3 regions of the Saccharopolyspora sp. NPDC050389 genome follow, and region 3 is predicted to be linked to each of the others. Evidence: riboswitches for the same ligand, from Rfam matches in the RefSeq annotation. Region 3 holds a riboswitch; each other region holds the start of a gene.
The links. A riboswitch is a leader RNA that binds a small molecule or an ion and turns the genes downstream of it on or off. The one in region 3 is predicted to bind glycine.
Positions count from the first base shown of each region.

Region 1: linked by a shared signal. The riboswitch ahead of gcvP (aminomethyl-transferring glycine dehydrogenase) and the one ahead of gcvT (glycine cleavage system aminomethyltransferase GcvT) in region 3 are both predicted to bind glycine.
Region 2: linked by a shared signal. The riboswitch ahead of gcvH (glycine cleavage system protein GcvH) and the one ahead of gcvT (glycine cleavage system aminomethyltransferase GcvT) in region 3 are both predicted to bind glycine.

Region 1 covers NZ_JBFAKG010000049.1:59,167-62,434, forward strand. Annotated here, with positions in the region: gene gcvP (aminomethyl-transferring glycine dehydrogenase) at 1-1,452, opposite strand, end outside; glycine riboswitch at 1,625-1,726, opposite strand; gene AB0I53_RS28740 (MerR family transcriptional regulator) at 1,813-2,382, opposite strand; gene AB0I53_RS28745 (bifunctional nuclease family protein) at 2,619-3,095, opposite strand.
Region 2 covers NZ_JBFAKG010000011.1:67,137-70,404, reverse strand. Annotated here, with positions in the region: gene AB0I53_RS09630 (L-serine ammonia-lyase) at 1-1,079, opposite strand, end outside; gene gcvH (glycine cleavage system protein GcvH) at 1,109-1,480, opposite strand; glycine riboswitch at 1,632-1,736, opposite strand; gene AB0I53_RS09620 (helix-turn-helix domain-containing protein) at 1,849-3,268, shown strand, end outside.
Region 3 covers NZ_JBFAKG010000019.1:7,411-10,678, forward strand. Annotated here, with positions in the region: gene glyA (serine hydroxymethyltransferase) at 1-113, opposite strand, end outside; gene gcvT (glycine cleavage system aminomethyltransferase GcvT) at 139-1,242, opposite strand; glycine riboswitch at 1,358-1,456, opposite strand; glycine riboswitch at 1,457-1,556, opposite strand; gene AB0I53_RS14800 (TetR/AcrR family transcriptional regulator) at 1,644-2,270, opposite strand; gene AB0I53_RS14805 (acyl-CoA dehydrogenase family protein) at 2,372-3,268, shown strand, end outside.

The DNA of each region.
Region 1 (3,268 bases), on a different contig from region 3:
GAACACCGGGTGGGTCAGGTACTCAGAGGTGCGCTCCAGCGCCGCGGGCAGCGCGTCCGGCGTCTCGATGTCGAGCTCGTCGACGTCGGTGCCGGCGATCCCGAACGCCTGCCACACCGCAGTCAGGTGCGCCCGCGTGGTGGTCTCGTCGCAGCTGATGCCGACGTGGTCGGCGTCCACCCGACGGAGGTTGATGCCGCCCCGGCGGGCCGTGGCGACGATGTCGTCGGCCTTGCCCGGCACCTTCGCGACGATCGTGTCGAAGAACTCCCGGTGCGGCACCTCGATCCCGCCGCGGCGCAGCTGCTCGGCGAGCACCGCCGCCATCCGGTGCGCGCGGGTCGCGATCGACCGCAGCCCGGCCGGGCCGTGGTACACCGCGTACATCGACGCCACTACGGCCAGCAGAACCTGCGCGGTGCAGATGTTGCTGGTGGCCTTCTCGCGGCGGATGTGCTGTTCACGGGTCTGCAGCGCCAGCCGGTAGGCCGGGTTGCCGTCGGCGTCGACGCTCACGCCGACCAGCCGCCCCGGCAGCTGCCGCTCGAGCCCCTTGGCCACGGCCATGAATCCGGCGTGCGGGCCGCCGAAGCCCATCGGCACGCCGAACCGCTGCGTGCTGCCGACCACCACGTCCGCACCGATCTCGCCGGGCGAGCGCAACAGCGTCAGCGCCAGCAGGTCGGCAGCGACGACGGCCTTCGCGCCGCGCCGGTGCACCTCGGCGATGATCTCCTCGTGGTCCCGCACCGCGCCGGAAGCGCCCGGGTAGGACAGCAGCACGCCGAAGAACTCGCCTTCCGGCAACGCCTGCGCGCCCGCGGAGAGGTCGGCGACGACGACCTCGATGCCCAGCGGCTCCGCGCGGGTCTCGATCACCGCGATGGTCTGCGGCAGCGTGTCGGCGTCCACCACGAACCGCGGCGATTTCGCCCGGCCCGCGCGGCGCACCAGCGTCATGCCCTCGGCCGCCGCCGTGGACTCGTCGAGCATCGACGAGTTCGCCACCGGCACCCCGGCCAGGTCGGCGACCATCGTCTGGAAGTTCAGCAGCGCTTCGAGCCGGCCCTGCGAGATCTCCGGCTGGTACGGCGTGTAGGCCGTGTACCAGGCGGGGCTCTCCAGCACGTTGCGCAGGATCACCGGCGGCGTGACCGTGCCGTAGTAGCCGAGCCCGATCATCTCGGTGTGCGGGCGACAGCGGCGCGCCAGCTCGCGCAGCTCGGCCAGCGCCTCGGACTCGGTGGCCGGCTCTGGCAGCGCCAGCTGCAGGTCGCCTTCCCTGATCGTGTCCGGCACGGCGTTCTGCCCCAGCTCCTCCAGCGAGCCGACGCCGATCACGTCGAGCATGCGGGCCAGCTCGGCCGGCATCGGGCCGACGTGCCGGTCGGCGAACGGCGTGCCGTGCTCCAGGGCGGCCAGGGGGATGCGGTCGTGGGTCACGTCGGTCATCGCCAAACCTCAATCGTCGCGGCGGCAAAGGGCGGCAGGCAGCCGGAACTGCCCTGCTCTCCCCCTCTGTCACTGTCCGCGAAGCGAACGCCTGAGAGCTTCACCCGGGAACCGGGCTTGCACCGTCGGCGGGGTGCACCACGACTGTGGTGCGCCCTCTTTCCAGAGGTATCTCGCCCGTGCGGTCCAGGTGGCCTGAGAGGTTGTCGGGGAGGGTTGCTCCTTCGGCGCCGACCGCGGCCGAGGCCGGGCCGGACTCTCCCGCACGGGGTCGGCGATGTGCCGCAGCTTACCCGATCAGGGGGCCCTAACGGACCAGCGATGTCACCGGCCGCACACCACCCGACCGGACCAGTCGGCTCAGCCGGTCTCGGCCTGCCGGTCGCGCCGGCGGCGGGACAGCTCGTCGTCCACCGGCACCAGCTCGGCGCCGTCGGCCCGCTCGGCCGGGAAGTCGTGGATCGTGCCGCTGATCTCGCGCATCGCACCGCTGACGGCGATGCCGAACACCCCTTGGCCACCCTGCAACAGGTCGACCACCTCCTCGGCAGAGGTGCACTCGTAGACCGTCGTCCCGTCGCTGAACAGCGTCAGCTTGGCCAGGTCCTGCACGCCCCGGTTGCGCAAGTGCTCCACTGCGACCCGGATGTTGTGCAGCGACACCCCGGTGTCCAGCAGTCGCTTGACCACCTTGAGCACCAGGATGTCCTTGAACGAGTACAGCCGCTGCGAGCCGGAGCCGGCGGCACCGCGGATGGACGGGCCGACCAGCTTGGTGCGCGCCCAGTAGTCCAACTGGCGGTAGGTGATGCCGGCGATCTGGCAGGCGGCCGGGCCCCGGTAGCCGACCAGTTCGTCCGGCAGCGAGGCGTCGGGGAACAGCTCGCCCTGCTCCACGGCAGCATCCCGGTTGGACGCTTCCTCGACCACGCCTGCCTCCCCTCGTCCGGCACGAAGCCGACGACGATCACCAGCTCCCGGACCATCGCGATCCGGGGCCGCGAACACCGCCCAGCGGCCGAATCACACCGGGGCAATTCGCGTAAGTTCGACGGTATGCCTGCCCCGCGGGGAGGTCAACGCGACGCGCGGGGCACCCGGACGACCCGGCCCCCGCCTGCTCGCGCAGACGGGGGCCGGGCTGTCTCGTCGGTCGATCGGCGGGCTCAGGTGTCGGCGCCGCGGAAGTCCTCCGGGGAGACGGAGTCCAGGAACTCGCGGAACTTCTCCACCTCGTCCTCCTGCTCGTCCGGGATGATCAGCCCCGCCTCGTCCAGCACCGACTCGTCGGCGTGGATGGGCACCCCGATGCGCAGCGCCAGCGCCACCGAGTCGCTCGGCCGCGCGGAGACCCGCACATCCCCGTCGAACACCAGCTCGGCGAAGAAGGTGCCGTCCTGCAGGTCGGTGATCCGCACCTGTTCCAGGTCGCGCCCGAGGGCGCCGATGACGTCCTTCAGCAGGTCGTGGGTAAGGGGTCTCTGCGGCCGCACACCCTGCTGCTCCAGCGCGATGGCGGTCGCCTCGACCGAGCCGATCCAGATCGGCAGGTAACGCTCGCCGTGCGCTTCGCGCAACAGCAGAATCGGCTGGTTTGCTGGTAGTTCAACTCGCACGCCGACGACGCGCATCTCGCTGCTCATCGTCACATCGCCTCCTCCAGCGCGCCGAAGCGTGACATCCCCGTCGAGGATCGCGCACCGACGCCTCCGACGCTACCCGCGTTGCGGCGGACACGCCCATCCCTTTAGCGGTCTGGTCGACCACCGAATCCGCGGCCTTCTTGCCGGTGCATCTGGCCCGAACCGCTGGCTGA
Region 2 (3,268 bases), on a different contig from region 3:
CGCGGAGTTCCACCGAGCACCTCGGCGAGCCCGGCCGCCGCCATCGAACACGCCGACCCGACCTCGCCCTGGCAACCGACCTCGGCACCGGAGATCGACGCGTTCTCCTTGAACAGCACGCCGACCGCGCCGGCCGCAAGCAGGAACCGCACCACACCGTCGTCGTCCGCGCCCGGCACGAACCGCATGTAGTAGTGCAGCACCGCCGGGACGATGCCGGCCGCACCGTTGGTCGGCGCAGTCACCACGCGCCCGCCGGCCGCGTTCTCCTCGTTCACCGCGAGCGCGAACAGGGTGACCCACTCCAGCGGATCGTCGGCCTCGGTCAACGAAGCCGCCAGCTCCGCCGCCCGCCGCTTGACCTTCAGCCCACCAGGCAGCTCTCCGGAGTTCCGGCACCCGTTGTCCACGCACTCGCGCATGACCTGCCAGATGCCCAGCAGCTCCTTGTGCACGGCGTCCCCGCCGCGCCACGACAGCTCGTTCGCCAGCATCACACCGCTGATCGGCAGCCCGGACTCCTCGGTGCGGTCGAGCAGTTCCACGCCGGTCCGGAACGGGTACCGCACCGCGGTCTCGTCGGGCTTGATCCGATCGGTGCCGGTGGCGTCCTCGTCGACGACGAAACCACCGCCCACCGAGTAGAAGACCGAACTCTCCAGCTCGGCCCCGTCGGTGCCGGTCGCGGTGAACCGCATCCCGTTGGGGTGCAGCGGCAGCGACTTGCGCCGGTGCATCACCAGGTCGCGGTCCGCGGTGAACCGGATCTCCTGCACGCCGTCGAGCCGCAACCGCCCGGTCTCCCGGATCTCGGCGACCCGGCCTTCGACCGCCGCCGGGTCGACGGTCTCCGGGCTGTGCCCCTCGAGACCGAGCAGCACCGCCTTCGGGCTGCCGTGCCCGTGCCCGGTCGCGCCGAGCGACCCGAAGAGTTCCGCCTTGATCCGCTTGACCTGCGGCAACCGGCCCGCGCTGTGCAGCCGTTGCGCGAACATCCGGGCCGCGCGCATCGGGCCGACCGTGTGCGAGCTGGACGGTCCGATACCGACCGAGAACAGGTCGAAGACACTGATCGCCATTGACCGTCTCCTCCCTCGCCGATTCCCCGCTACTCCGCGATCACCGCGGCGTACTGCTCGGCGGTGAGCAGAGCACCGGTGTCGGAGGTGCGCACCTCCAGCAGCCAGCCCTCGCCATACGGCTCGGAGTTGACCAGCGCCGGGTCGTCCACGACGGACTCGTTGATCGCCACGACCTCGCCGGTGACCGGCGCGAACAGGTCGCTGACGGACTTCGTGGACTCCAGCTCACCGCAGGGCTTGCCCGCTTCGATCTGCTCCCCCACCTCGGGCAGCTGCACGTAGACGATGTCGCCGAGCGCGTCCGCGGCGTGCTGGGTGATGCCGATCCGGACCAGCTCGTCGCGGTCCTCGATCCACTCGTGCTCTTCGGTGTAGCGCAGGTTCGCGGGCAGAGACATGTCAGGAGGCTCCAAGGCTTTCGAGGGGCAGGGGTTGCCCGGGATGGCTGGGCCTCCCCCTCTGTTTCGGAACCTGAGAGCTTCGCCGCGGTTTCTCGCGGCTTGCACCGTGGGTGGAGCGTCAGCGATGACGCGCACTTTCCAGAGTTGCCTCGCCCGAACGGTCATGGGTGCCTGAGAGTTTGTGGGGAGTCTTGCTCCTTCGGCGCCCTGACGGCTCGGCGTGAGTCCTCAGGGTCTCTCCCGCACGGGGTCGACGGCCGGTATGCGATTGTCGATGTGCTCAGCAACGATAAACGGGCCAGCCCTGGTGTCAATGCCCTCCCCCACCTGACCGGCGGCGGCCCGAAGCACTCAGGAGGCCGGTGATGCTGGACGTCCGGGCGCTGGTCGAGCGGGTCGGCCCCACGCTTCTGCGCACCGTGGTCAGCCCAGAGCCGACCGTCTGCGTGGGGGACGTCGTCATCGCCGAACCCGATCAGCCGCCGACCGCGGCGGGCGGCGACCTCGTGCTCGGCGTGGCCGTCACGGACCGCGAGCACGCGAGGCGGCTAACGCGGGCCTGCGGCGCGCAGGGCGCGGCAGCGGTGCTGTTCAAGCCGCCGATCTCGGCTGATGACGCGGTGGCCGCAGCGGCCGAGGAAGCCGGGGTCGCCCTGGTGGAGGTTCGGCCGGGCACCGGCTGGGCGCAGTTGGTGTGGCTGATCCGGGCCGCGCTGGCCGGGACCGGCATCGAGGAGGCCGACGCGCGCGGCACCGGGGTCGGCGACCTGTTCCGGCTCGCCGACGCGGTGGCCGACGTGGTGGACGCACCGGTCACGATCGAGGACGCGCACTCCCAGGTCCTGGCCTACTCCGCCCGGCAGGACCTCACCGACCCGGCGCGGGTGTCGACGATCATGGGCCGCAAGCAGCCCGACGACGTGCTCGCCAAGTTCCGGGCCCGCGGCACGTTCCGCCAGCTCAGCAAGGGCAGTTCGGCGATCTTCGTGCCCGCCCAGCAGGACGGCACCCTGCCCCGGCTGGTGGTGCCGATCCGGATGGGCGGCGAACTGCTCGGCTCGATGTGGGCCGTGGTGCCCGGCGAGGTTTCCGAGGAGCGCTCCACCGCGTTCGCCGACACCGCCCCGCTGGTCGCGTTGCAACTGCTGCGGTGGCGGGCGGTGGCGGACGCCGAGCGCCGCCGGTCCGCCGAGCAGGTGCGGCTGCTGCTGGAGGGCGGCGAGGGCTGGCGGGTGGCCGCGAACGAGCTGGCGGTGCCCAACGAGGCGCATCGGGTCGTCGCGATCGAAATGCCGTCGTCCGCAGGGCCCGCGGAGGGACACCGGCTGGCGATGTGGGAGTGGATCACGCGCGGGATCGGGCGGCGCCCGCTGGTCACCGAGATCGGCACCATGCTCTACGCGCTGGTGCCCGACCGGGTGGGCGCGGGCGGCTGGCCGGACCTGCGGGATGCACTCACGTCCCATGACGCTTCGCCGCGCCCGCTGATCGCGGTGGGCAACCCGGTGGCGGTCGCCGAGCTCCCTCAGTCGCGCGCGCAGGCCGAGGAGCTGGTCGGTCTGCTGCGCACCGGCCAGCTGCGAGACCGGGTGGCGGTGTACGAGGAGAACTGGCATCTGGTGGTGCTCAGCCGAATGGCCGGTGCGTCGACCGACGCGGGCGTCGGCACGCTCGGCCCGCTGCCGGTGCTGCGCGAGCACGACCGGACGCAAGGCACCGAATACCTGGCCACCCTCCACGCGTGGCTGCGCCACCCGGGCGATCCGCGGCAGGCGAGCCGGGAGC
Region 3 (3,268 bases):
GAGGCGATCATCTCCAGCGTGGTCTGCTGGCGGTTGAGCTCGGCGTCGACCGCCGCCGCCACCTCGGGGTCCACCGCGGCCAGCTGGTCGTTGAACAGGTCCGGTGTCGACATGGTGTTGCCTCCTGTGTATTTCTCTTCAGGCATTGCGGCGGTAGAACGGCAGCTCGACGACCTGCACCGCGACGGCCTTGCCGCGGATGTCGACCTGCAGCTGCGTGCCGGGTTCGCTGTGGTCGCGGTCCACGTAGGCCATCCCGATCGGGTGGCCGAGCGTCGGGGACGGGGCGCCGCTGGTCACGACGCCGATCTCGGCGCCGTCGGCGTCCAGCACGCGGTAGCCGTGCCGGGGCGCCCGGCGCTGCTCGGTGCTCAACCCGACCAGCGTGCGCTCGGTGGGCTTCTCCGCCGCGGCGGCCAGCGCGTCCTTGCCGACGAAGTCGCCGGCCTTGTCCAGCTTGACCACCCGGCCGAGGTTGGCTTGGAAGGGCGTGAGCTCGGCGGACAGCTCGTTGCCGTACAGCGGCATGCCGGCCTCCAGCCGCAGCGTGTCGCGGCAGGACAACCCGGCGGGCTGCAGGCCGTGCGAAGCACCGGACTCGGTCAGCGCCTGCCAGACCGCCTCGGCGTCGCCGGGCGCGGTGAACAGCTCGAAGCCGTCCTCGCCGGTGTAACCGGTGCGCGCCAGCAGCACGTCCTTGCCCGCGACCCGGCTGCGGTAGCCCGCGTAGTACTTGACCTCGGCGAGGTCGGTGTCGGTCAGCGGCGCGAGGATGGCGACCGCGTTCGGGCCCTGCACCGCGATCAGCGCGTAGTCGTCGGAGACGTCCCGATGCTCGGCGTCGAAGCCGCCGATGCGCTCGGCCAGCTCGGCGGAGACCACGGCGGCGTTCGCCGCGTTGGCCACCACCAGGAACTCCTGCTCGCCGAGCCGGTAGACGATCAGGTCGTCGAGCACGCCGCCGGTGGCGTTGCAGATCATCGTGTAGCGGGCGCGGCCGGGCTTGATCGCGGACGCGTTCGCGACCAGCGCGTAGTCCAGCGCCTCGGCGGCCTGCGGCCCGCTGATCCGGATCTCGCCCATGTGGGTCAGGTCGAACAGCCCGGCGCCGTTGCGCACCGCGTTGTGCTCGGCGGTGTCGCCCGAGTAGCGCAGTGGCATCCGCCAGCCGGCGAACTCGGTGAACGTCGCCCCTAGGGCTTCGTGCACGTGGTGCAAGGGCGTCTGTCGTGGCGACGACATGGTGAGACTCCTCCTGGTGGGCGCCGGTCGGCAGTCGAGGGCCGGTCAGCTCACTGAGTCCAACCTTATCGGGGGCACCTCGACCCCGACCTGCGCGGGCTTGCGCTGGTCGGGCGGTCTCCCCGGAGTCATTGGCCTGAGAGTTTCGCCGCCCCGAGGGACGGCTTGCACCGTGGGCGAGAAGCGCCTGCTTCTGCTTTTCTCCGTGTTCGCCTGGTGCCGTGCGGTGCCGGTGCCTGAGAGTTTGCTGGGGAGAATTGCTCCTTCGGCGCTCCAGTCCCGGACCGGGCCGGAGTCTCTCCCGCACGACGTCGTAGGCGCGGTATTCGGTTGTGCGAAGAGGACGCTACGAACCGGCGTGACCCACGTCAACCGGGAGGGTGAGTGATCTCGGGCGGGCGTCAGGCGGTGAGCTCGCGGTACTGCTTCTCCAAGCCGTCGACGAGGGCCGCCAGGGCCAGCTCGAAGCTGTCGGCGTCGATCTCCGCCGCGTGCTCGCGGAGCAGGTGGGCCTTGTTCAGGTGCGGGAAGCGGTCGCCGTAGAGCGCCGCGTCATCCGGGAATCCGCCGCTGAAGGAGCCCATCGCCGAGCCCACCACCAGGTACTTCGTCGAGGCGCCGATCATCGTGGCGTAGCGCTGCGGCCAGCCGGCCCGGGTCAGGCCGCCGTGCACCGCGTCCGCCCTGCGCAGCGCGTTCTCCCGGCGGGCCGGGCCGTAGGCCAGGAACGGGACCAGGTTCGGGTGGGCGATCAGGGCGGCCCGGTAGGAGCGCGCCCAGGTGCGCAGGCCGGTCGTCCAGTCCGTTTCGAAGCCCGAGACGTCCACCGCGGTCATCACGTCGTCGGCGATCTCGTGCAGCAGCTCGTCCTTGGTCGACACGTGGTTGTACAGCGACGCCGCGCGGACGCCGAGTCGTTCGGCCAGCCGCCGCATGGACAGCGCTTCGAGGCCGTCGGCGTCGATGATCTCCAGCCCGATCCGCTGGATGCGTTCCGGCGACAGCCGGGGGATGGTCGGTCTGGGCACGTCTTCTCCTCGTCGGATCCCTTGCGGCGGTCGCCGAGACCGTCTTAGGCTGCCACAAAACTAACGTCGTTAGTTAGCTGGCCGCAGGAAAGGATCCGGCGATGGTCGACTTCTCGCTGTCCGACACAGAACGCGACATCCGCGACTGGGTGCGCAACTTCGTCCAGCGCGAACTGGTGCCGCTGGAACCGGAGGTGCTGCGCCGCGAGCGGGCCGGGGAGCGCGGTTTGACCAAGGACGAGCAGCGGGAACTGCAGGACAAGGCGAAGCAGGCCGGGTTCTGGGGCGTGCAGACGCCCGAGGAGTACGGCGGCATGGGCCTGTCGGCGGTGATGACGGCGCTCATCGAGGTCGAGCTCGGCCGCACCTTCGTGCCGTTCCGCTTCGGCGGCTACGCCGACAACATCCTCTACTACGCCAACGCCGACCAGAAGGAGCGCTACCTGCTCCCGACGATCGAGGGCACCCGCAAGTCCTGCTTCGCGATCACCGAGCCCGGCGCCGGCTCGGACGCCAAGAACCTGCGCACCACCGCCGTCAAGGACGGCGACGAGTGGGTCATCAACGGCGAGAAGACCTTCATCACCGGCGGCATCGACGCCGACTTCGTGATGGTCTTCGCCGTGACCGACCGGGAGAAGGGCGCCAACGGCGGCGTCACCTGCTTCCTGGCCGACCGCGACGCGGGCTGGAAGTCCGAGCCGATCGACATCATGGGCCCGTGGGAGCGGCAGCCCGCCGCGCTGGTGTTCGACAACGTGCGGGTCCCGGAGCGCAACGTGCTCGGCGAGGTCGGCCACGGCTTCAAGCTCGCCATGCAGTGGATCGGCCGCGGCCGCTACCTGCTGCCCGCGCACGCCCTCGGCGCCTGCGAGCGGCTCGTCGAGATGGGCATGGAATACGCCAAGACCCGCGAGACCTTTGGCAAGCCGATCGCCGAGCGCCAGGCCATCCAGTGGATGATCGCCGACTCCGCGGTGGAGATCGAGGCGCTGCGC